Regions from separate parts of the Polaromonas sp. P3_A5 genome, predicted to be linked through region 1. Evidence: predicted binding sites of a transcription regulator. Region 1 holds the regulator's gene; each other region holds the start of a gene.

Region 1 (7,724 bases):
CATTCATGGCGGGCTGGTTTGATCTGAAAAGACCGGCTTACTTGCTCAGGCACTCTTTCATGAAGGCTTTGCGTTCGTCGCCTTTTTTGCCCTTGGCGTCGACGTTGCAGGTTTTCATTTTGGTTTGCTGCGTTGGTGCTTCTTTCTTGGCGCTCAGGCACTCTTTCATGAATGCCTTGCGCTCATCGCCCTTCTTGCCTTCAGCGTCCTTGTTGCAGGCGCCCATTTTGGTTTGCTGTGCGGTTTTGGCTGGAGCGTCCGCGGCGTGCGCCACCGGAGACAAGGCCATCGAGACGGCAAAAACGGCGGCGATCAGGGATAACAGCTTTTTCATGGTGGCTCCATTGGGTTGGGAAACAGGTTTGAGTTCCGGCTGGAATTCCAACACATAACGCCGCGCCGGGCAAATTCGATGACCGGGTATCTGAGGGGTCCGAACGGCAGATGGCTTAACCGTAAAATCAGACCATGCTCTCGATTAAAAAAGACCTGCTCGCGGCTCTGGCCGCGGGGCTGGAAGAACTTTCCCCCGGCGCAGGCGACAAAGCTGCCTTTGAATCCCCCAAGGTGGCGGCCCATGGCGACTTCGCCTGCACGGCCGCCATGCAGCTGGCCAAACCGCTCAAGCTCAACCCGCGCCAGGTGGCCGAAAGCCTGCGCGCCAACCTGCTCAAGAAGCCCGCGTTTGAACGCTGGGTAGACGCCATCGAAATCGCCGGCCCCGGTTTCATCAACATCCGCCTCAAGCCCGCCGCCAAGCAGGAGACCGTGCGCGAAGTGCTGGCCGCCGGCGCGCAGTTCGGCGTGCAGCCGGCCGACCCGGCACGCAAGATGATCGTCGAGTTCGTCTCGGCCAACCCGACCGGCCCGCTGCATGTGGGCCACGGCCGCCAGGCCGCGCTGGGCGATGCGATCTGCAACCTGTTCGCCACGCAAGGCGCCAAGGTCTGGCGCGAGTTTTATTACAACGACGCGGGCGTGCAGATCCAGACCCTGGCCACCAGCACACAGGCGCGCGCCAAAGGCATCAAGCCCGGTGACGCCGGCTGGCCCGAGTCGGCCTACAACGGCGACTACATCGCCGACATCGCGGCCGACTTTCTGGCCAAAAAGACCGTCAAGTCGGACGACCGCGAATACACCGCCTCGGGCGACGTGGAAGACATGGACTCGATACGCCAGTTCGCCGTGGCCTATCTGCGCCACGAGCAGGACCTGGACTTGAAGGCCTTCTCGGTGAAGTTCGACAACTACTACCTTGAGTCCAGCCTGTACAGCTCGGGCCGTGTCGATAGCGCCGTGGCCAGACTGAAAGAGGCCGGCAAGACCTACGAGCAGGATGGCGCGCTGTGGCTGAAGTCGACCGACTACGGCGACGACAAAGACCGCGTGATGAAAAAGAGCGACGGCAGCTACACCTACTTCGTCCCCGACGTGGCCTACCACCTGGCCAAGTGGGAGCGCGGCTTCGGCAAGGCCATCAACATCCAGGGCATGGACCACCACGGCACCATTGCCCGCGTGCGCGCCGGGCTGCAGGCCGCCGGCGAAGGCATTCCCCAGGGCTACCCCGACTACGTCCTGCACACCATGGTGCGCGTGGTGCGCAACGGCGAAGAGGTCAAAATTTCCAAGCGCGCCGGAAGCTACGTCACCTTGCGCGACCTGATCGAATGGACCAGCGCCGACGCCGTGCGCTTCTTTTTGCTCAGCCGCAAGCCGGACACCGAATACATCTTCGACATTGACCTGGCGCTGGCCAAAAACAATGAAAACCCGGTGTATTACGTGCAGTACGCGCATGCGCGCATCTGCTCCATCCTCACCACCTGGGCCGGCCAGGGTGGCGACGAAGCCAGCCTCAAAGCTGTCGACCTCTCGGCGCTGGACAGCCCGCAGGCGCAGTCATTGATGCTGCTGCTGGCCAAGTACCCCGACATGCTGACCAACGCGGCTGACGGATTTGCACCGCACGACGTGGCTTTTTACCTTCGTGAGCTGGCGGCCAGTTATCACAGCTATTACGATGCCGAGCGCATCCTGGTGGACGACGAAGCTGTGAAGCTTGCCCGTCTGGCGCTGGTCGCCGCGACTGCGCAGGTGTTGCACAATGGCCTCGCAGTGCTGGGCGTGAGCGCCCCGCGCAAGATGTAAACCGTGGCGAAAACCATGCGAATTTCAGGACAAGGCAATGAACGTGGGCAAGGTATGAATACACAACGAGGCGGAACCCTGTTGGGGTTGATCATTGGCGCGCTGATCGGCCTGGGCGCGGCGCTGGCGGTAGCGGTTTACATCACCAAGGTGCCGGTTCCTTTCATGAACAAGAGCCAGGCACGCAACCCCGACAGCGATGCTGTTGAAGCCAAGAAAAACAAGGACTGGAACCCGAACGCCCCGCTGGCCGGCAAAAACCAGCCCAAGCCGCCTCCTCCGGCAGCGGTTGAAGTGCCTGGTGTTCCAGTACCCGACCCCTCGGCCGGAGCCACCCCCAAGGCCGCCGCTTCAGCGCCGGCCAAAGTGGCCAAACCAGCGCCTGCCGATCCGCTGGGCGATCTGGCAAAGGCCAAGGTCGAAGGCCTGTCATCCGGTCCGGGAGCGGATCCCTTCAGCTATTTCATTCAGGCCGGTGCCTTTCGCACGCCGGAAGATGCGGAACAGCAACGCGCCAAGTTGCTGCTGCTGGGCATGCAGGCCAAAGTGACGGAACGCGAGCAGGCTGGCCGCACCGTGTACCGCGTGCGTCTTGGCCCTTTCGACAAGAAGGAAGATGCCGACAAGGCCAAGGAGCGCCTGGACAACAATTCCATTGAAACCGCGCTGGTCCGGGTCCAGCGCTGAAGCCCTCGTCCAACGATAGGCTGAACTTTTCACGAGGCTGGTGTACAAACCCCTATACCCCGCGCCACGAGGCATCCGCCAGAGGGGCGGTTTCCGGGCTATTTCTGTCATTCCAGGAGAAAAATCTGATGCAACGCCGTGAGTTTTCGTTTTCAGCCGCCGCCCTGGGCGGCATCGCCGCCCTGCCCACCCTGGCACAAGCCCAGGCCAAGGCCTTCAAGGACGGCGAGGATTACCTGACGCTGGACAAGCCGGCGCCGACCGAAGCCGCCGCCGGCCGGGTCGAGGTGGTGGAATTCTTCTGGTACAACTGCCCCCATTGCAACGCCTTCGAGCCGCAATTCGAAGCCTGGATGAAGCAGATCCCCAAGGACGTGTCCGTGCGGCGTGTTCCAGTGTCCTTCCGGCCCGATTTCGAACCTCAGCAGCGCCTGTATTACGTGCTTGAGGCCATGGGAAAAATTGAGGAACTTCACAAGAAGGTGTTTGCCACGATTCATGTGGAAAAACAACCGCTTAACACGCCCGAGCTGATAGCTGCATGGGCTGAAAAGCAGGGCCTCAACAAGGCCAAATTCGTTGAGTTCTACAACTCCTTTTCGGTCGCCTCCAAGGCGCGCAAGGCCACACAGCTGCAGGACAGCTACAAAGTGGCCGGCGTGCCGTCGCTGGGTATCGCCGGGCGTTATTACACCTCGTCGGACCAAACCCAAACCATGACCCGCGCGCTGCAGGTCACAGATCACCTGATCGCCCAATCCCGCAAGGCCAAATAAAGAAAGCGCCCGCGGCCGTGCGCCGCGCCAAACACCGGCTCAAAAAACCCGCCCGATTTCCGGCGGGTTTTTTTATGCCCCTAATATTCCCCGTGCAAGCCATTCCCGCAGCTGGCATGGCTACAATGACCCAACACCAAGCAGCAAGATTCGTGCCTTATGAAACACCCCATTTTTTCCCTCATCCTGCCGGTCATCCTGGCGCTGGGGTCGGCTTTCCCGGCCGCTGCCGAAAAAGCTGATCGGGACAAACCCATGAACGCGGAGGCAGATGCCCTGCGTTATGACGACCTGAAGCAAACCAGCGTTTTTACCGGCAATGTGGTGATCACCAAGGGCACGACCATCGTGCGCGGCGAGCGCGTTGACGTCATGCAGGATCCCGAGGGCTACCAGCAGGCGGTGTCCGTCGCGGCGCCCGGCAAGCTGGCGTTTTACCGGAAAAAGCGTGACGGCGTAGACGAGTACATCGAAGGCGAAGGCGAACGCATTGAATATGACAGCCGCGCCGACCTGGTGAAGTTCATCAAGCGGGCGGTGGTGCGCCGCTACAACGGTGCCACCCTGGTGGACGAAACCACCGGCAGCCTGATTGTTTATGACAACAACACCGACGTCTTCACCGTGGATGGGGGCGCGCAAAACCGTACGGCCAGCAACCCCACGGGGCGGGTTCGCGCCATGCTGTCACCCCGCGCGACAGCCTCGGCACCCGTTGCGGCACCGCCCGCGGGCCCAGCCCCGGTTCTGCGCCCCAGCACGACGCTGGGCAATGAAAAGAACTAGAAAGACCTGCACAGATGGATGTGGTGACTGACACTTCAGCGGCCCCGGCCGCTCCTGCCCTGACCCCCAGCCGCCTTGTTGCGCAAGGTCTGCAAAAATCGTACGGCAGCCGCAAGGTGGTGCAGGACGTTTCGCTGTCCGTGCAAAAAGGCGAAGTCGTGGGCCTGCTGGGCCCCAACGGCGCGGGCAAAACGACCTCGTTCTACATGATCGTGGGCCTGGTGCGCGCCGATGCAGGCGAAATTTCCATCGACGGCGAGTCGGTCGAGCACATGCCGATTCACCTGCGTGCCCGCCTGGGCCTGAGCTACCTGCCTCAGGAAGCGTCGATTTTCCGCAAGCTCACGGTGGAAGAAAACGTGCGTGCCGTGCTGGAGCTGCAGCTCGACAAAACCGGAAAACCGCTGGGGCGCGCAGACATCGAGTCGCGGCTCGACGCCCTGCTGCAGGATTTGCGGGTAGATCATTTGCGCAACTCACCGGCACCGGCGCTCTCGGGCGGCGAGCGCCGCCGGGTCGAAATCGCGCGGGCGCTGGCAACCCAGCCGCGCTTCATCCTGCTGGATGAGCCGTTTGCCGGTATCGACCCCATTGCCGTGATCGAAATCCAGCGCATCATCGGTTTCCTCAAATCGCGCGGCATCGGCGTGCTGATCACCGACCACAACGTGCGTGAAACACTGGGCATTTGCGACCATGCCTACATCATCAGCGACGGCCACGTGCTGGCGCAAGGCACACCGTCCGAGATCGTGAATAACGCCGATGTGCGCCGCGTCTATCTCGGCGAACACTTCAAGATGTAGAACATGGTTCCCCCCTGTTGTCGCTCACTTCGTGTAGCTCCCTCTCCCCCTCCGGGGACGGCGCCTGCGGCCTGGCAAAGCCAGTTCGGCGGCGCCCGCTGGTTAAAGACGTATCGCCTCAACCTTCCGCAAGTTTGAAAATCCAGTGAAACAAGGTCTGTCACTCCGCGTCTCGCAGCATCTTGCGCTGACACCTCAACTACAGCAGTCGATCCGGCTGTTGCAGCTGTCGACGCTTGAGTTGAGCCAGGAGGTCGAGCAGATGCTCGACGAAAACCCGTTTCTGGAAGTGTCGGAAGAGACGGCGGTGCGCGAAGAGTTTGGGCTGGAGCACATCAACACGCCGGTAAGCCAGGACAGCCGCGAGTTTGAATCTGCTACGGATTCGATAGCTGGCGGCGCAGACGAGACTAGCGCTACAGCCCCGAATGACGCAGAAGTCAGTGCGGAGCCCAAGCTCGAGGAAAGCTGGGAAGGCGATGGCACGGTAGAAACCACGCCCGACGACAGCGAGTGGGGAAGCGACGCACCGGCGCGCAAGAACAACAATGAAGAGAGCGAAGCCGAGGCCTCCGACCTCACGGGCAGCCATGAGTCGCTGCAGGACCACCTGCACCGGCAATCGCTGAGCTTGCGCCTGTCGGAGGAAGACCGTGCCGCGCTGCACTTCCTCATTGAATCGCTCAACGACGACGGCTACCTTGAAGACAGCCTGGCGTCGCTCGCGGCCGGTCTTGCAAGAGATGACATGGCGCAGGCGGAAGAACTGGAGCAGCGTTTTGCGATGGCGCTCAAGCTGCTGCACCACATGGAGCCTGCCGGTGTCGGTGCGCGCAACCTGGCGGAATGCCTGAGCCTGCAGCTGCTGGACTGCAAGGACTGCGAAGAAACCCGCGCAGCCATTGCCATGTGCAAGCAACCGATGGAGCTGCTGGCCAAGCGCGACGTCAAGCGCCTGTCGCACCTGTGCGGTTTCACCGAAGCCGCCATCAAGGGCGCGATCACGGTGATAGGCCGGCTCGATCCCAAGCCCGGGCGCCGCTTCGTGAATGTGGAGCGCAACCTGATCGTGCCCGACGTCATCGTTGTGAAGTCGGGCCGGGGCTTCAAGGTTTCGCTCAATGGCGACGTCATGCCGCGCCTGCGCGTGCACGACATTTATGCCAATGCCCTCAAGCAGCACAAGGGCCAGGGCGGCCAGGCGCTGCAGCAGCGCCTGCAGGAGGCCCGCTGGTTCATCAAGAACATCCAGCAGCGCTTTGACACCATCCTGCGCGTGAGCAGTGCGATTGTGGAACGGCAGAAAAATTTCTTCACGCACGGTGAACTCGCCATGCGCCCGCTGGTGCTGCGCGAAATCGCCGACGAGCTGGGCCTGCACGAGTCCACCATCTCCCGCGTGACCACGGCCAAGTACATGGGCACCCCTTTCGGCACCTTTGAGCTCAAGTATTTCTTCGGCTCCGCGCTCGGCACCGAAACCGGCGGCAATGCTTCCAGCACGGCGGTACGCGCGCTCATCAAACAATTTGTCTCGTCCGAAAGCCTCAAGAAACCGCTCAGCGACAACCAGATTTCCGAAATGCTCAAGGAGCAGGGCATTGAATGCGCACGCCGCACCGTGGCCAAGTACCGCGAAGCCCTGCGCATAGCGCCCGCCAACCTGCGCAAATCACTCTAGCCGCCCAATCAGGCCGCGCTGCCCGTCCCTCAAAGTCAGTCATGAATCAACTCCAATTGTTTTTACCGTGCGCCGCAGGCGTCGAAACCCTGCTGGCCACCGAGGTCAAGCGTGTCACCGGGATCGACGGCAAAGCCTGGCGCGCCGGCGTGCAGCTGCAGGCGTCGTGGCGCGACGCGTTGCAGCTCAACCTGCACAGCCGGCTGGCGCAGCGTGTACTGATCGAGCTGCAGCACAACCAGTACCGCAGTGAGCAAGACCTCTACAACGCTGCTGCCAACGTGGCCTGGGAAATCTGGTTCACGCCCAAACAGACCTTCAAGGTCGAGATCACCGCCCAGCACAGCCCGCTGCAAAGCCTGAACTTCGCGGCGCTGAAGATCAAGGACGCGATCGCCGACCGCTTTCGCGCCAAGTTCGACGACGTGCGCCCCAGCGTCGACACGCGCTGGCCCGACGTGCGCGTCTACGTGCACCTGACGACGGACACCGTCACGGTCTACATCGACACCTCGGGTGAGCCGCTCTTCAAGCGCGGCTGGCGTGAAGACAAGGGTGATGCCCCGCTGAAGGAAACCCTGGCCGCCGCCATGATTGCCGCCAGCGGATGGGATCAGCTCTGTAAAGAAGGCGTGCCGCTCTATGACCCCTGCTGCGGCTCGGGCACCATCGCGATTGAAGCCGCGCAGATCGCGTGCAACATCGCACCCGGCATCAACCGCCGTTTTGCCTTCCAGAAATACCTGCCCTTCCAGGGCCACGTGTGGGACGGCCTCCTCGACCAGGCCGAAGCCGCCATCACCGAGCCCACGGCCAAGGTGTTCGGCAGCGACG
Region 2 (7,724 bases), on a different contig from region 1:
CTGGATAGCGGTGACAGACCACGGCGCCGGCATCGACGCGGCGCAGGCCGAGGCTTTGAAACAACCGTTTCGCCGCGCTGAAAGTACGCGTACCGGCCCGCCCGGCGCAGGGCTGGGCCTGGCCATCGTGGACCGCATCGTGCGCACGCATGACGGCAAGTTTGAACTGCTGCCTGCCGACGGTGGGGGCCTCTGCGCCCGGATCACGCTGCCGCGGGCCTGAAAATACCCAAAAAAAGGCCTCAAAAGGCCTTTTCAAGCATCAAAACGGGCTGCAGGCCAATAGAGACGAGCGCAAGCAGCTATTGATTTGATAGCGATTGCTGCGGCTTCAGCCGAACTGCACCAAGTTGAGAATGGGCAGCGGGCCGCCGGGGAACTGCGCCAGGCGTCCACCCACGGCCAAAGCGCCGAGGTCGATTCCCGAGAACCCGAGCTGGCTGATCAGTGCCGCCACGGTCGCCTTTGCCTTGGCGTCGTCGCCTGAGAAAAACAGCACGCGTTTGCCGCCCTGGTCGGCGGGGTCAGTGGCCAGCAGCCGGGCGACCAGGTGGTTAAAGGCCTTTACCACGCGCGCGCCGGGCACCAGCTCGGCAAACACTTCGCTGGAGGCGCGGCCGTTCAGCTCAACGGGCCGGAGAGGAGGGCCTTCGACAGCGTTGTTGGCGTCAATAACGACACGGCCGCCAAAGTTGGGCAAACCGGCCAGCGCCTCAGGCAGGCGCCCCCAGTTGACGGCCACCAGCACGATGTCTTTTGTGGCGGCCTCCTTGACGGTGCCGGCGTGGATGGTGGGGCCCAGTTCGCGCACGATGTCTTTGAGCGAGTCCGGGCCGCGGCTGTTGGACAGCGTGGCATGGATGCCCTGGCGGGCCAGGGTTTTGGCAAATGCCGTGCCGATGGCGCCGGCGCCGATGATCCCGATGCTGGGGGTGCTGGATGGGGTTGAGGGGGTAGACATAAATTCACTCCTTGGTTGTTGATGGGTGAATGATGGGTTTTTGATTGCCTTTTGATAAGCCGGTAATTGATTGAATTATTTTCAATCATTACTTTAAAATGGCGAAGTGGAAACCCTGGCCAACCTCGAATCGTTTATTCGCAGCGCCGAAGGCCGCAGCTTTTCGGAAGCGGCGCGGCGCCTGGCGCTGACGCCAGCTGCCGTCAGCCGCAATGTGGCCATGCTGGAGCGAAACCTGGGCGTGCGGCTGTTTCAGCGCTCAACCCGCAAACTCACGCTGACCGAAGCCGGTGAACGCTTCCTGGGATCGATCGGCGGCAACCTCGACGCGCTGCAGTCCGCCATCGCGGCCGTTTCCAGCGACAGCGGCACTCCCGCGGGCCCGCTCAAGGTCAGCATGTCACCCACCTTCGGCACCGAGTACATCGTGCCTTTGCTGCCGGCCTTCCTGGACCGTTATCCGCTCATACGTCCTGACTGGTACTTTGAAAACCGACCGGTCGACCTGATTGCCGAGGGGTATGACGCGGCCATCGGCGGCGGCTTTGAGCTGTCACCGGGCGTGGTGTCTCGCGCGCTGGCCCCGATTCACCTGGTCGCCGTGGCGTCGCCCGCCTATATGGCAGGCCAGCAGGCTCCAGCCAACCCCACGGGTCTGGCCGGGCTCAAAGGTATCGCTCTGCGTTCCAGCGGAACGGGCCGGGTTCGCCAGTGGGTCATGCGCGACGCGGCCGGTGCTGAGGTTCCGGCAGTTTTTATGGAGTCAATGGTCATGAACGATCCGACGGCCATGCGCGCCGCGGCGCTGCTGGGTCTGGGGGTAGCGCTCGTGGCTTTGCCCGATGTGCTGCCTTTGCTGGAGCGCGGCGAGCTCGTCAGGGTGCTGCCGCAGTGGTATGTCGATGCCGGCGCGATCTCGATTTACTACGCCACGCGCAGCCAGATGCCCGCCAAGACGCGGGTGTTTATCGACTTCGTCGTCGAGGCCTTCGAGCGCGACCAGCTGGCCCGGCGCTTTGCCGGCGACCCCGTGTAGACCGCGAACAGGTTTCCAAGAGGCCCGGTCGCCTGCAGGGGCGGCAGACTTCACCCACAATTCCTTTTTCCGTTTCCGTATCTGCATCTCACCGAAGGCAAAGACCCCCATGACCCAATCCCTCAAAGTCGCCGTGATGGGCGCAGGCGCCGTTGGTTGTTATTACGGCGGTATGCTGGCCCGTGCCGGGCTTGACGTGGTGCTGATCGCCCGGCCCCGGCATGCTGACGCCATCCAGAGTGACGGCCTGCACATGGAAACCCGCACTTTCGACGAACACGTGCGCCTGGCCGCCAGCAGCGAACCCACCGCCGTGCAGGGCGCCGACCTGGTGCTGTTCTGCGTGAAATCCACCGACACCGAAGCTGCGGGCGCATTGATCCGGCCGCACCTGGCACCGGATGCGCTGGTGCTGTGCCTGCAAAACGGCGTGGACAACGCCGACCGCCTGCGCACCGTGCTGCCGCAGCACGCCGTGGCGGCCGCCGTGGTGTACGTGGCCACCGAAATGGCCGGCCCCGGCCACGTCAGGCACCACGGCCGCGGCGAGCTGGTGATTGAGCCGGCCAGCCGGAGCGAGGCCGTGGCCCAGGCCTTCATCGCAGCCGGTGTGCCGGTTGAAATCTCCAGCAACGTGCGCGGCGCGTTGTGGGCCAAGCTCATCCTCAACTGCGCCTACAACGCCGTCTCGGCCATCGCGCAGCTGCCGTACGGCAAAACCGTGCAAGGCGAGGGCGTGAAAGACGTCATGCGCGACGTGGTGGCCGAATGCCTGGCCGTGGCAGAGGCCGAAGGCGTGCAGGTGCAGGGCGACATGCACCTGGCCGTGGACAAACTGGCCGGCAGCATGCCCAACCAGTTGTCATCCACCGCACAAGACCTGGCGCGCGGCAAACCCACCGAAATCGACTACCTCAACGGGCTGGTCGTCAGGCGCGGTGAAGCGCTGGGTGTGGCCACGCCGGCGAACCGGGTGCTGTGGGCTCTGGTGAAGTTGATGGAGTCCAGGCAGGCCCTCGCCTGAATCGCCGGGCTCTCAAGCTCTTAACCCCGCCGCCCGGTATCGGCTCGGGTTGGCGCCCGCCGCCTTGTGCATCATGCGCCGGAGCGCCGTGGCATCTTCGTAGCCCACTTGCTCGGCCACGCGTTCGATGGTCATCCGGCTGGACTCAATCAGCATCCGCGCGCGATTGAGCCGAACGCTTTGCACCAGCGCCATCGTGCTCTTGCCCGTGGCCTCGCGCACGTGGCGCGACAGCGTCCGCTGCGACATCGCGAATTCGTTTGCCAGTGCCTCCACGCTGGGCGGGCTGGGCAGGGCGGATTCGATCCGCGCCACCAGGCGGGCCACCAGTGCGTTGCCGCTGGAGAGCATGGCTGGCACCACAAAAGGCGCTTGCGCCTGCCGCCCGTCGATCAAGAGGATGCGTCCTACAGCCTCGGCCAGGGTTACCCCGAACTGCTCGCGTAACAAATGCAGCATCAGGTCGGTTTGCGCAAAGGCGGCGCCTGCGGTGCTCACCGGGCCGTCGGCGCACACCATCCGGTCGGCATTGACGGAACAGGCCGGCTCCCGCCTTCGAAGCTCCGGCGCCAGCCACCAGGAGGTGGTGACCCGGCGCCCGGCCAGCACACCGGCCGCCTGAAGCAAAAAAACCGCCGAGCACGACGCCGCAACACGGCCACCGTGCGCAGCATGCGCGGCGACGGCCTGAATCACGCGTTGCGCGTCTGCGGTGGCCAAGCCGGTGTTGAGGGCCTGCGGGTTGTCCAGGCCCAGGCCCGGCACGATCCAGGTGGCAGCATCGGGCCGGTAGCGCCGGGGCAGGGCCGCGGTGTCTATGTGAAGGCCCGAGCTCAGCGGCACCGGGCCGCCGGTGGCTGACAACACGCGCCAGGTGGGGCGCGCCAGCTTCATGCGCGGCGCGAGGGCAGACGCGGCCTGCAGGATATCGAGCGTGGCCGCCACGCCGGTGGCAAAGGTGCCCGGCAGCAGCAGGAGGGTGAAATCTCGCATTGGCTGAAAAGGCCTTAAACATGTCGAAATAGACACTGGGAGTTTACGCGCGTGCGGTGCCAAATTCATCTGTTCCATGAATTCCACGGACGCCATTGCTCCCACCGTTCGCAAAGCAAGGACACCGATGACAACGCGCAAGCTGACCGAAGACGACTCCCTCGAGGATTTCACCCAGCGCGAGATCACGCTCGACGGCATCACCAGGAAGGTCTACCTCATGGGTACAGGCCCGGCCGTGATCGTCATGACCGAGATGCCCGGCATCAGCCCGCACGTGGCGCGCTTCAGCCGTTGGGTGCGCGACGCAGGTTTTACCGTCTACATGCCGTCGCTCTTTGGCCGCGACGGCGCCGTGCCGCGTGCCGATGAAGGCGCGGCCATCTTTCAGCGCGCCTGTGTCAGCGCCGAGTTCCGCGCGTTCGCGTCCAACCAGGCCAGCCCGGCCACGCAGTGGCTGCGGGCACTGGCAAGGCTGGCGCATGACGAGTGCGGCGGCCCCGGCGTGGGCGCCATCGGCATGTGCTGGACGGGTAATTTCGCCCTCACGATGATGCTGGAGCCTGCCATGCTGGCGCCGGTGCTGTGCCAGCCGTCGCTGCCGCTCAATGATCCGGCCGGCATCGAAATTTCGCCTGCGGACATCAAGGCCGTCCGCCAGCGGCTGGACCGCGAGAACCTCACGGTGCTGGCCTATCGGTTTGAAGGCGACAGCTTTTGCAGGGCCCAGCGCTTTGCGGCCTATGCCGAGGCGCTGGGCGACCGCTTTGTGGGCCGCGTGCTGCCCGACAGCGCCGCCAACCCCGACGTGCCGCCGTTCTTTGCGGCGCACGTGAAGACACCGCACAGCGTGGTCACCGCCCACCTGATCGACGAGGCGGGCCAGCCCACACTGGCGGCGCGTGACGAGATCCTGGCGTTCTTTGCGCAGCGGCTTGCGCCTTAGCGCCTGTATCCGGCAGTGGCCCAGCTGGCACCAAAATATTTAAAGATGGACACCTCGATGCACAAATTTGGGGCAGTCACTCCCTTCGCAGTGCCAAAACGACGGGTAAAAGCGTCGCTAAAGCGTCGGCAAGCCCGGATTCGCGGTGTTTTGTTAGCGGCACGGTATGTGCTTGCATCCATCAGGTCAGGCTAACGAAGGCCTGCGCAGGGTACGGCGGGCTTCGCCGGTGCCCATCGATCTGAATGGATAACGACGTCCACTTCGGTCTTCAATCTTTTGAAGATCTCGAAGTGGATTTTTTTTTGGCTTTTTTCAGGATTTAGAGGGATCGTATGGCTTATTTAGTGCCTTCGGAATTTGTGACCAAGATGGTGGATGCGGGTGAATCCAAAATCTTCATGTCCACCCGCGACACCGTTATCCGGGCCTACATGGCCGGCGCCATTCTGGCTCTGGCAGCCTGGTTCGCCGTCACCATCAACGTGCAGACCGGCCAGCCCCTGCTGGGCGCCGTGCTGTTCCCGGTGGGTTTTGTCATGCTGTACCTGTTCGGCTTCGACTTGCTGACCGGCGTGTTTGTGTTGTGCCCGCTGGCGCTGATCGACAAGCGCCCGGGCGTCACGCTCAAGGGTGTGCTGCGTAACTGGGGCCTGGTGTTCGTCGGCAACTTCGCGGGCGCCTTCACGGTGGCGGTGATGATGGCCATCTACGTCACCAACGGCTTCTCGACCGAGCCCAGCGCCGTGGGCAAGGCTATCGGCATCGTGGGCGAGAGCCGCACGCTGGGCTACCAGAAATACGGTGCGAACGGCATGCTCACGCTCTTCGTGCGCGGCATGTTGTGCAACTGGATGGTGTCGGCCGGCGTGGTGGGTGCGATGATCTCCACCCAGGTCAGCGGCAAGGTGATCGCGATGTGGATGCCCATCATGCTGTTCTTTTACATGGTGTTTGAGCACTCCATCGTGAACATGTTCCTGTTCCCATCCGGCCTGCTGCTGGGCGCGCATTTCACCATCATGGACTACCTGATCTGGAACGAAATTCCGACGGTGCTGGGCAACCTGGTGGGCGGCCTGGCCTTCACCGGCTTGACGCTGTATGCCACACACATTAAAACCGGACCGACACGTTCTTTCAAATAATCCGCCTCCAAAACAAAGGCCCTCGCGCATCTTGCATGCGCGGGGGCTTTGCCGGTACCCCACATGTCCAGTGAACTGAAGATATCGGCAGGTCAGTATTCGGACAAGGGCCGCAAGGAAACCAACCAGGATTTCCACGGTATCTATGTACCTAAAGAGCCGCAACTGAGCGCCAAGGGCATCGCCGTTGCGCTGGCCGACGGCATCAGCAGCAGCGCCGTCAGCGACGTGGCCAGCCAGTACGCCGTCACTGGTTTTCTTGAAGACTATTACTGCACCTCGGAGGCCTGGTCGGTCAAGACATCGGCCGAGCGGATCTTGAGCGCCACCAACTCCTGGCTGCATGCCCAGACGCAGAAAAGCCAATACCGCTACGACAAGGATAAAGGTTATGTGTGCACGCTGAGCGCCATGGTCATCAAGTCGACCACCGCGCATATTTTTCATGTCGGTGACTCGCGCATTTACCGCCTGCGCGGCAAGGCGCTGGAACAACTGACCAACGACCACCGTGTGTGGATTTCCCAGGGCCAAAGCTACCTTGGCCGTGCGCTGGGCTTCAAGCCGCAGCTTGAGATCGACTACCAGACCCAGCAGGTGGAGCAGGGCGACATCTTTCTTCTGGCCACCGACGGCGTGTACGAACACGTCAGCGAATACGACATGGCCGGCCTCATCCACATCTGTGCCGACGAGCCCGGTGGGCTTGATATGGCGGCCAAATCCATCGTTGAAAAAGCCCTGGAGCGGGGCAGCGGCGACAACCTCACGGCACAGATTGTCCGCGTCGATGAGCTGCCCAACGGGCAGGCCGGCGAGTTGCTCCAGCAGCTGTCGGGCCTGCCGCTTCCGCCCATCCTGGAGGCCAGGACGCAGTTTGACGGCTACACCATCGTCCGCGAAGTGCACGGCAGCAGCCGCAGCCATATTTACCTCGCCACAGACAACGAAACGGGCGTGCTCGTCATCCTGAAAACACCGTCAATAGACCTGGGCGGTGACCCGGCCTACCTTGAAAGGTTTTTGACGGAAGAGTGGATCGCCCGGCGCATCAACAGCGCGCATGTGCTGAAGCCTTATGTGCCGACCCGAAAGCGCCACTATGTGTATGTGGCCACCGAATACATCGACGGGCAAACGCTGAGCCAGTGGATGATCGACAATCCCCGGCCCGGCCTGGAAGCCGTGCGCGGGCTGGTGGAGCAGATCGCCAAAGGCCTGCGCGCGTTTCACCGGCTGGAGATGCTGCACCAGGACCTGCGGCCCGAGAACGTCATGATCGACAAGACCGGCACGGCGAAGATCATTGACTTTGGCTCAACCCGCGTGGCCAGCCTCATGGAAGCAGATGCGCCCGGCGGGCACGAAGACATCCTGGGCACGGCCCAGTATTCGGCGCCGGAGTATTTTGTGGGCGAGGGCGGTACCACGCGCTCAGACCTGTTCTCGCTCGGCGTCATCACCTACCAGATGCTGACCGGCAAGCTGCCCTACGGCGCCGAAGTGGCCAAATGCCGGACCCGGGCCGCACAAAGCAAGCTGCGCTATGACTCCGTGCTGTACGAAGACCGTGACATACCCGCATGGATGGACGGCGTGCTCCGCAAGGCCGTTCA
Region 3 (7,724 bases), on a different contig from region 1:
CAAGGTGTATGTCGATGGCCGCGCCGCTTTTTACCTCAAGGGGAAAATCAAGGGCGAATGGCTGCTGACGGCTTCGGCCGATACCCGGGAAGGTCCTGTCGAGGACCTGTTTTCCAACTTCTCCAGCAAGGATCCCAAATACCTTCTGCGCAGTATTGACCCCAACCTCTATTACCCCGTCTACGGCGATGACAGCACAACGGTGGATGATGCGCCGACGCAGGGCAAGTTTTTTGTCAAACTGCAAAAAGGCGACTCGCACGTCATGTGGGGTAACTTCCAGACTTCGTGGAGCGGAACGGAGCTGATGCAATACTCACGCGGCCTATATGGCGCACAGGTACGCTACCGCTCTGAAGATGCCACGGCCTATGGCGAAAAACAGACCCAGATTGATGCTTTTGCCGCCGATCCGGGAACGCTGGCTTCGCGCGAGGAGTTTCGCGGCACGGGAGGCTCGCTGTACTACCTGCGCCACCTCGACATCACACAGGGCTCGGAGCGCGTCTGGATCGAGGTCCGCGACAAGGACTCCGGCATGGTGATCGAGCGCCGCGAGCTCGCACCTACGCAGGATTACGAGATCAACTACCTTCAAGGCCGTATTCTGTTGCAGTCGCCCTTGTCCGCGACTGGCGCCGGCGCCGGCCTGATCATGGCGTCTGCGGTAGGCGGCCAGCCGGTCTACCTCGTGACGACATACGAGTTTGCGCCCGGCGTCACGGCCATCAACAACCTGTCGACCGGCATTCGCGCGAGCCAATGGCTGAACGACCATGTGCAGCTGGGCGCCAGCAGCTACCACCAGGGCGAAACAGGATCCAGCCAGACGCTCAAGGGAATCGACGGGACGCTGCGCTACAAGCCTGGCACCTGGCTGAAGTTTGAGGCGGCACGCTCAAAGGGGCCGGGCAATGGGGCCCAAACCTCTCTTGATGGCGGCTTTGGATTTAACACGCTGAGCAACGGCGGCATCCAGTCGGCCGGCGCAGAACGTCTGGAAGGCTCGGTGGATCTCGCCGAAGTCACCGACAGCATGAAGGGGAAGATCACCTCTTATGTCCAGAACCGTGACCGCGGTTATTCGGCCCCAGGGCAGATTGGCATAGGCGGCGAGGCGGTCCGGCAGGCCGGTGCCGCTGCCGATGTGGAGCTTTCTCCGGGCACGCGCGTGCTGGTCAAGGCAGACAAGCGCGACGGCGATCTGCAGAATAATCAGAACGCCGAGCTTGCGGTGCGGCAGACGCTGAACAGCGAATGGGAAGTCGCTGTCGGGGTCCGTGCGGACGATCGTTCCAATGTCACGCCGAATGCCAGTCCGTTGCTTTCCCAGACCGGATCGCGCACGGATGCGCAGGTGAGGGCGGATTACCGGCCTGATCGTGCGGGTGGAAAACCCGGCGAAAAAGAAAACTGGGAAGCTTACGGTTACGTTCAGGGGACGCTGGAGCGTGACGATACGCGCGACCCCAACAACCGCGTCGGCCTGGGTGGCGCACTGCAAGTCAGCGAACGCGTGAAGCTCAGCGGCGAAGCATCCGGCGGCAGCATGGGCGCCGGCGGCAAGCTGGGCGCCGACTACCGCATCTCCGACCGGAGCAATGCCTATCTGGCGTACACGATGGAAACAGAAAGCCCGGATGTCGCGTGGCGCGGCCGCCAAGGGACGCTGGTCTCTGGTGCAAGCACCCGCGTGTCCGATCAATTGCGGGTGTTCGGCGAGGGCCGTGCAGTCAATGGGGCCGGCCCGCAAAGCTTGACGCAAGCCTTTGGCATGGACTGGTCGCCCAATGACCGCTGGAACTGGGGCGCCAAGGTCGAGTTCGGAACCGTGTCCGACCCATTGGCTGGTGACCTCAGGCGCCGTGCGCTCGGTGGCTCTGTCGGCTACAAAAAGGACAGCCTGAAATACGGCGGTAATCTTGAGTGGCGCAACGACCGGAGCAATGTGTCCGGCGAACGTACCACCTGGCTGATGCGCAACACAGTGGGCATGCAGGTGGACCCTGCCTGGCGCGTGCTGGGCAAGCTCAATGTCTCGCGTTCAAGCAACAGCCAGGGGGCCTTTGTCGACGGTAACTACCATGAGTTTGTGCTGGGCAGCGCCTACCGGCCGGTTGACAACGACCGCTGGAACACCCTGTTCAAGTACACCAACCTGCACAACGTGCCGACCGCGGGCCAGCTGACCCCTTCGGGCCAGGCGGCCGACTACGCGCAGCGCAGCCAGGTGTTTTCCGTCGACACGATTTACGACGTGAAGCCGTGGCTTTCCGTCGGCGCCAAATACGCGTTCCGCATCGGCGAGCTGAAAATGCCGGTTGCCGGCGGGGAGTGGTTCTCCAGCCGTGCTGATCTTCTGATCTTCCGGGCGGATCTTCACTTGGTCAAGGAGTGGGACGCCCTGATTGAATGGCGCAACCTGCGCGCCACGGAGGCGCAGGATGCAAAAGCCGGCATGCTCCTCGGTGTCTATCGCCACCTTGGCAAGGGGGTGAAGGTTGGGGTGGGATACAACTTCACCAAGTATTCCGATGACCTGACCGACCTGTCTTACCGCAGCCGGGGCTGGTTCCTGAATGTGCTTGCCACCTATTGAACGTTTGAAATTAACAGGCCTTCGCGCGGTTGTGCGGCGGCGGTCAATGGGCTGCCTTGAGCGCCCGGCGGTACTGCACGGCTTCCGCGACGTGGACGACCTGGACGGCCTGTGCGCCTGCGAGGTCGGCAATCGTCCTGGCCACTTTCAGGCAGCGATGAATGCTGCGGCCTGACCACCCTAACCGCGCTGCTGCTGTGTTCAGGAATTTCGCGGCCGCGTCATCGAGCTGGCATTGCGCATCAATGGCCTGGCCTTCCAGTGCCTGGTTGGTGGTGCCCTGCCGGGCAATAGCACGATCACGTGCCGTGGCAACCCGGGCCCTGATAACGGCGGTGGCCTCGCCCGGCGCCGCGTTGACCAGTTCATCGGCTGCGAGCGCACCCACCTCAACATGCAGGTCGATGCGGTCCAGCAGCGGGCCGCTGAGCTTGCCCTGGTAACGCGACACCTGTTCGGGCGAACAACGGCAAGCCCGCAAGCTCGAGCCGAGGTAACCGCAGGGGCAAGGGTTCATCGCTGCAACCAGCTGAAAGCGCGCCGGGAACTCGGCGCGCTGGGCGGCTCGCGAAATGGTGATGGTGCCGGACTCCAGCGGTTCACGCAGGGCTTCCAGGGCTGCCCGCGGAAACTCCGGAAGCTCATCCAGAAACAGGATGCCGCGGTGCGCCAGGGAAATTTCACCAGGCCGCGGCGGGGAACCACCACCGACAAGCGCAACGGCGCTGGCCGTGTGGTGAGGCGCGCAGGTGGGGCGTATCGCCCATTTGTCCAGCGTGAACCGGCCGCCCAATGACGCCACCGCTGCGCTTTCCAGCGCTTCTTCGGTGGTCATGGCCGGCAGAAGGCCCGCAAAGCGCTGTGCCAGCATGGATTTTCCGGAGCCTGGGGCGCCCATCATCAGTACGCTGTGCCCGCCGGTCGCGGCAATTTCCAGGGCGCGTCGGGCCGCCGCCTGGCCTTTGACGTCGGCCAGATCAGGATACGGGGACTGCCCCGAAGGCACGATCGGCTTGACGCGAGACCAGCCTTCCCCTGCTTCGATCGGGGTGTCGCCCGGCAAAAATTGCCTCACCACATCGAGTAAATGGTGCGCCTGAAAGATTTCGGCGCCGGGGACCAACGCTGCTTCCTGGGCGCTGGCCTCCGGTAGCACCAGCTTCGGCAGCTTCTCGGCGGCCAGCCGTTCCGGGCGCGCCAGGGCGAGGCTCATGGCAAGCGCTCCCCGAATGGGCCGCAAGTCGCCGCCCAGCGACAACTCGCCGGCGAACTCATAGCCTTCCAGTTTGCGGGCGTCGATCTGGCCGCTGGCCGCCAGGATGCCGAGCGCGATGGGCAGGTCGAACCGGCCGGAATCCTTGGGAAGGTCGGCGGGTGCCAGATTGACCGTAATGCGTTTATTGGCGGGAAATTCCAGTCCGGCGTTCTGGATGGCCGAGCGCACGCGTTCACGCGCTTCCTTGACTTCCGTTTCCGCAAGCCCGACCAGCGTAAAGCTGGGCAAACCGTTGGCAAGATGCACCTCCACCTGCACCGGCCTTGCTTCCAGGCCCAACAAGGCGCGGCTATGCACTAAAGACAAGCTCATTCGAAACTCCCTCCCTCAGAGGCGGCATCACAACTGAACCCGAGGCCATCCCGGGTTGCAGGCGCACCAGACCTTCACGTAAGACGAGTATCGCCTAGCGAGGGAAGCCACCCGCCGGTTCACCAGAAAGGTGTGCCCCACTGCATCCGATAGCGGCACTCACTTTTGTCCCGCGCACTTGCCTGGTTGTGTCAGTGCCGGGATCCGCCGTGGCATTCCTGCCGCCGATCTCCTGGTGCTGACCGTCCCAGAAACGAACGTTGCAGAAGACCGCCGTGCACTAAAGACAGGCTTGGTGATGCCTTTTTGGTTTTATGCTCCAAAATTGTGCGCTTGACTGCCCTTTATTGGTGCATCATATCCGGCGCAATTCGCGGAGGTTCGCTCGAAGTTCAAGGGCAGGCCGGTCATCCATGCAAAGCGTCTTTGGCACGTTACCTGCTAAGAAGTCCACGCAAGTTGCCAACCTTTGGAGCTTCTACGGAGACTCCATCAGCAATGACTCGTACAAAAGCCTTAATCCGGCTGAGGTGGTGCTTGACGATGCTGCTTCCCTATTCATCCCTGGAGGAAACCTGAAAATGAAACTCGTAACGGCCATCATTAAACCGTTCAAGCTGGACGAAGTGCGTGAAGCGCTTTCCGGCATTGGCGTGCAAGGCATTACTGTGACTGAAGTCAAAGGCTTCGGCCGCCAGAAAGGCCATACCGAGCTGTACCGCGGCGCCGAGTATGTCGTCGATTTTCTGCCCAAGGTCAAGATCGAAGCAGCAGTCTCCGACGAGCTGGTGGATCGCGTGATTGAAGCGGTTGAGGGCGCCGCCCGCACCGGCAAGATCGGCGACGGCAAGGTTTTTGTTTACAACCTCGAGCAGGTCGTGCGCATCCGTACCGGTGAAACCGGCAAGGAAGCGCTGTAAGGCTTACCCCAAAAAACGAAGAGAACATAGACATGAAAAAACTACTTGCCTCCCTTGTACTGGGACTGAGCCTGCTGACGACCGGCGCCGTGATGGCGCAGGCCCCGGCAGCTGCACCCGCCGCTTCCGCCGCAGAAGCCAAGCCGGCTGAAGCTGCTGCTTCCGCCGCCGCGCCTGCCGCAGCGACAGCACCCGCCGCTGCAGCAGCAGCCTCTGCACCGGCTGCCGCTGCGCCCGTTCCCAACAAAGGCGACACCGCCTGGATGATGGTTTCCACGCTGCTGGTCATCATGATGACCGTGCCCGGCCTGGCGCTGTTCTACGGCGGTCTGGTCCGCAGCAAGAACATGCTGTCGGTCCTGATGCAGGTCATGGTGACGTTCTCGATGATCGTCGTGCTGTGGTTTATCTATGGCTACAGTCTGGCCTTCACCGAAGGCAACGCCTTCTTCGGCGGCTTCGACCGGCTCTTCATGAAGGGCATCTGGGACAACGTTGCGGGCACCTTTGCCAATGGCGCCACCTTCAGCAAGGGTGTCGTGATCCCCGAGATCGTGTTCGCCGCCTTCCAGGCTACATTTGCCGGCATCACCTGCGCGCTGATCGTCGGCGCCTTTGCCGAACGCATCAAGTTCTCCGCAGTGCTGCTGTTCATGGCAATCTGGTTCACCTTCAGCTACGCACCTATCGCCCACATGGTCTGGTTCTGGATGGGCCCTGACGCCTACACCGGCAAGGAAGTCGCCGACGCCATGAGCGCCAAGGGCGGTTATATCTGGCAAATGGGCGCCCTGGATTTTGCGGGCGGTACTGTGGTGCACATCAACGCCGCTGTCGCCGGCCTGGTCGGCGCCTTCTGCATCGGCAAGCGTATCGGCTACGGCAAGGAAGCCATGGCCCCTCACAGCCTCACGCTAACCATGGTCGGTGCCGCATTGCTGTGGGTGGGCTGGTTCGGCTTCAACGCCGGCTCCGCCCTGGAAGCCAACGGCTTCGCCGCCCTGGCCTTCATCAATACGCTGGGTGCTACCGCTGCCGCTGTGCTGGCATGGTGCGTCGGTGAGGCGCTGATGCGCGGCAAGGCCTCGATGCTGGGCGCAGCGTCCGGCGCCGTCGCCGGCCTGGTGGCCATCACGCCCGCAGCCGGCAACGTCGGCATCGGCGGCGGCCTGATCATCGGCCTGATCGCCGGCTTCGCCTGCCTCTGGGGTGTGAACGGCCTGAAGAAACTGCTGGGCGCCGATGATTCGCTCGACGTGTTCGGCGTGCATGGCGTGGGCGGTATTCTGGGCGCGCTGCTCACCGGCGTTTTCAACTCGCCAGCCCTGGGTGGCCCAAGCTTCGTGGGTGACTGGGTGACCGCCACGGCCGTGACGCCTGACGCTTACACCATCGCCGGCCAGGTCTGGATCCAGGCCAAGGCCGTGCTGATCACCATCGTCTGGTCCGGTGTGGTTTCCTTCATCGCCTTCAAGGTGGTTGACCTCACGATCGGCCTGCGCGTCAGCGAAGAAGACGAACGCGAAGGCCTGGACATCACCTCGCATGGTGAGACCGCCTACAACCGTTAATTCATAGTCAGACGAATTCGGGCTGCCCCAGGGCAGCCCCCTGATTGAGTATCTCCTTTGGATGTTCAGCCCGCTGGCGCAAGCCGGTGGGCTGTTTTTTTTGGCGCGTGCCTTGTGGGCGTTGCATGATCGCCGGGATTGGGTTGCGGGGGCGTTTCCGGCTGTGGCCCTGCCGGTGCTAACCTTGGGTGCCTATCCACTTTTCAGCCTTTCAAGGAACGCCGCATGACATGGCAAACCGTTGTTGCACAACCCAGTGAACTGGGTGAATCGCCGTTCTGGCATCCCGACGAGCAAATGCTGTATTGGGTTGACATTCCAGGCCGGCAGATTCACCGCTGCAACGTCTTTATGGGGACGGTACAAAGCTGGCCCATGCCGTCGGAGCCCGGCAGCATTGCGCCGGCCCGTACACAGGGGCAAGGCAGTGGCCTGGTGATCGCATTGCGCGACGGCATTTACCGCGCCCGCGAGTGGGGCGCCGAACTCCAGCAACTCATGCGGGCCGGCCATGACACTGCCACGACGCGGTTCAACGACGGCAAGGCCGATCCGCGCGGCCGCTTCTGGGCCGGCACGATGTACGAACCACGGGACAAGTCCGTGGCCGAGCTTTTTTCCATCGACTGCCGCAACAGCCTTGTGCCTGCGGTAGAACGCAAGGCAGGCGGCGCCATCATCGCCAATGGCCTGGCGTGGTCGCCGGACGCCGCAACCGTGTACTGGACGGACACCCCCACGCACACCACACATGCCTGGGACTGGGATGCCGACAGCAACGCCATGGCAAACCGCCGCGTTTTCCACCAATGGCCCGGCAAACCCGCCGGCTGGCAGTTCGGCATGCCCGGTTACGGCGGGCGGCCCGACGGCGCTGCGGTGGATATCCAGGGCAACTACTGGGTGGCCATGTTTGAAGGTGCGCGCCTTCTCAAGCTGTCGCCGGCAGGAGAGTTGCTGGCTGAAATTCCCGTGCCGGCGCAATGCCCGACCATGCCGTGCTTTGGCGGCGACGACCTGCAAACGCTTTACATCACCACGGCACG

Evidence for each region. Region 1 encodes sigma-54, which starts transcription at its own class of promoters, with help from an activator protein. Its sites were predicted from a motif close to TGGCANGNAANCTGCTTT; they were not measured.
Region 2: a site for sigma-54 is predicted at 5,118-5,135, ahead of AC1DU8_RS09750 (formate/nitrite transporter family protein). Genes of this name have one in related genera too.
Region 3: a site for sigma-54 is predicted at 4,615-4,632, ahead of glnK (P-II family nitrogen regulator). Genes of this name have one in related genera too.

Annotation. Positions count from the first base shown of each region.
Region 1 is NZ_JBFUGF010000004.1:103,402-111,125, forward strand. It holds gene AC1DU8_RS21755 (PsiF family protein) at 38-334, opposite strand; gene argS (arginine--tRNA ligase) at 469-2,154, shown strand; gene AC1DU8_RS21765 (SPOR domain-containing protein) at 2,209-2,841, shown strand; gene AC1DU8_RS21770 (thiol:disulfide interchange protein DsbA/DsbL) at 2,970-3,617, shown strand; gene lptA (lipopolysaccharide transport periplasmic protein LptA) at 3,777-4,403, shown strand; gene lptB (LPS export ABC transporter ATP-binding protein) at 4,418-5,209, shown strand; gene AC1DU8_RS21785 (RNA polymerase factor sigma-54) at 5,355-6,890, shown strand; gene AC1DU8_RS21790 (THUMP domain-containing class I SAM-dependent RNA methyltransferase) at 6,932-7,724, shown strand, end outside.
Region 2 is NZ_JBFUGF010000001.1:2,051,154-2,058,877, forward strand. It holds gene AC1DU8_RS09720 (ATP-binding protein) at 1-223, shown strand, start outside; gene AC1DU8_RS09725 (NADPH-dependent F420 reductase) at 332-961, opposite strand; gene AC1DU8_RS09730 (LysR family transcriptional regulator) at 1,068-1,997, shown strand; gene AC1DU8_RS09735 (ketopantoate reductase family protein) at 2,107-3,021, shown strand; gene AC1DU8_RS09740 (GlxA family transcriptional regulator) at 3,034-4,014, opposite strand; gene AC1DU8_RS09745 (dienelactone hydrolase family protein) at 4,142-4,960, shown strand; gene AC1DU8_RS09750 (formate/nitrite transporter family protein) at 5,296-6,108, shown strand; gene AC1DU8_RS09755 (bifunctional protein-serine/threonine kinase/phosphatase) at 6,172-7,724, shown strand, end outside.
Region 3 is NZ_JBFUGF010000003.1:83,277-91,000, reverse strand. It holds gene AC1DU8_RS19960 (OmpA family protein) at 1-2,599, shown strand, start outside; gene AC1DU8_RS19955 (YifB family Mg chelatase-like AAA ATPase) at 2,643-4,187, opposite strand; gene glnK (P-II family nitrogen regulator) at 4,769-5,107, shown strand; gene AC1DU8_RS19945 (ammonium transporter) at 5,140-6,678, shown strand; gene AC1DU8_RS19940 (SMP-30/gluconolactonase/LRE family protein) at 6,904-7,724, shown strand, end outside.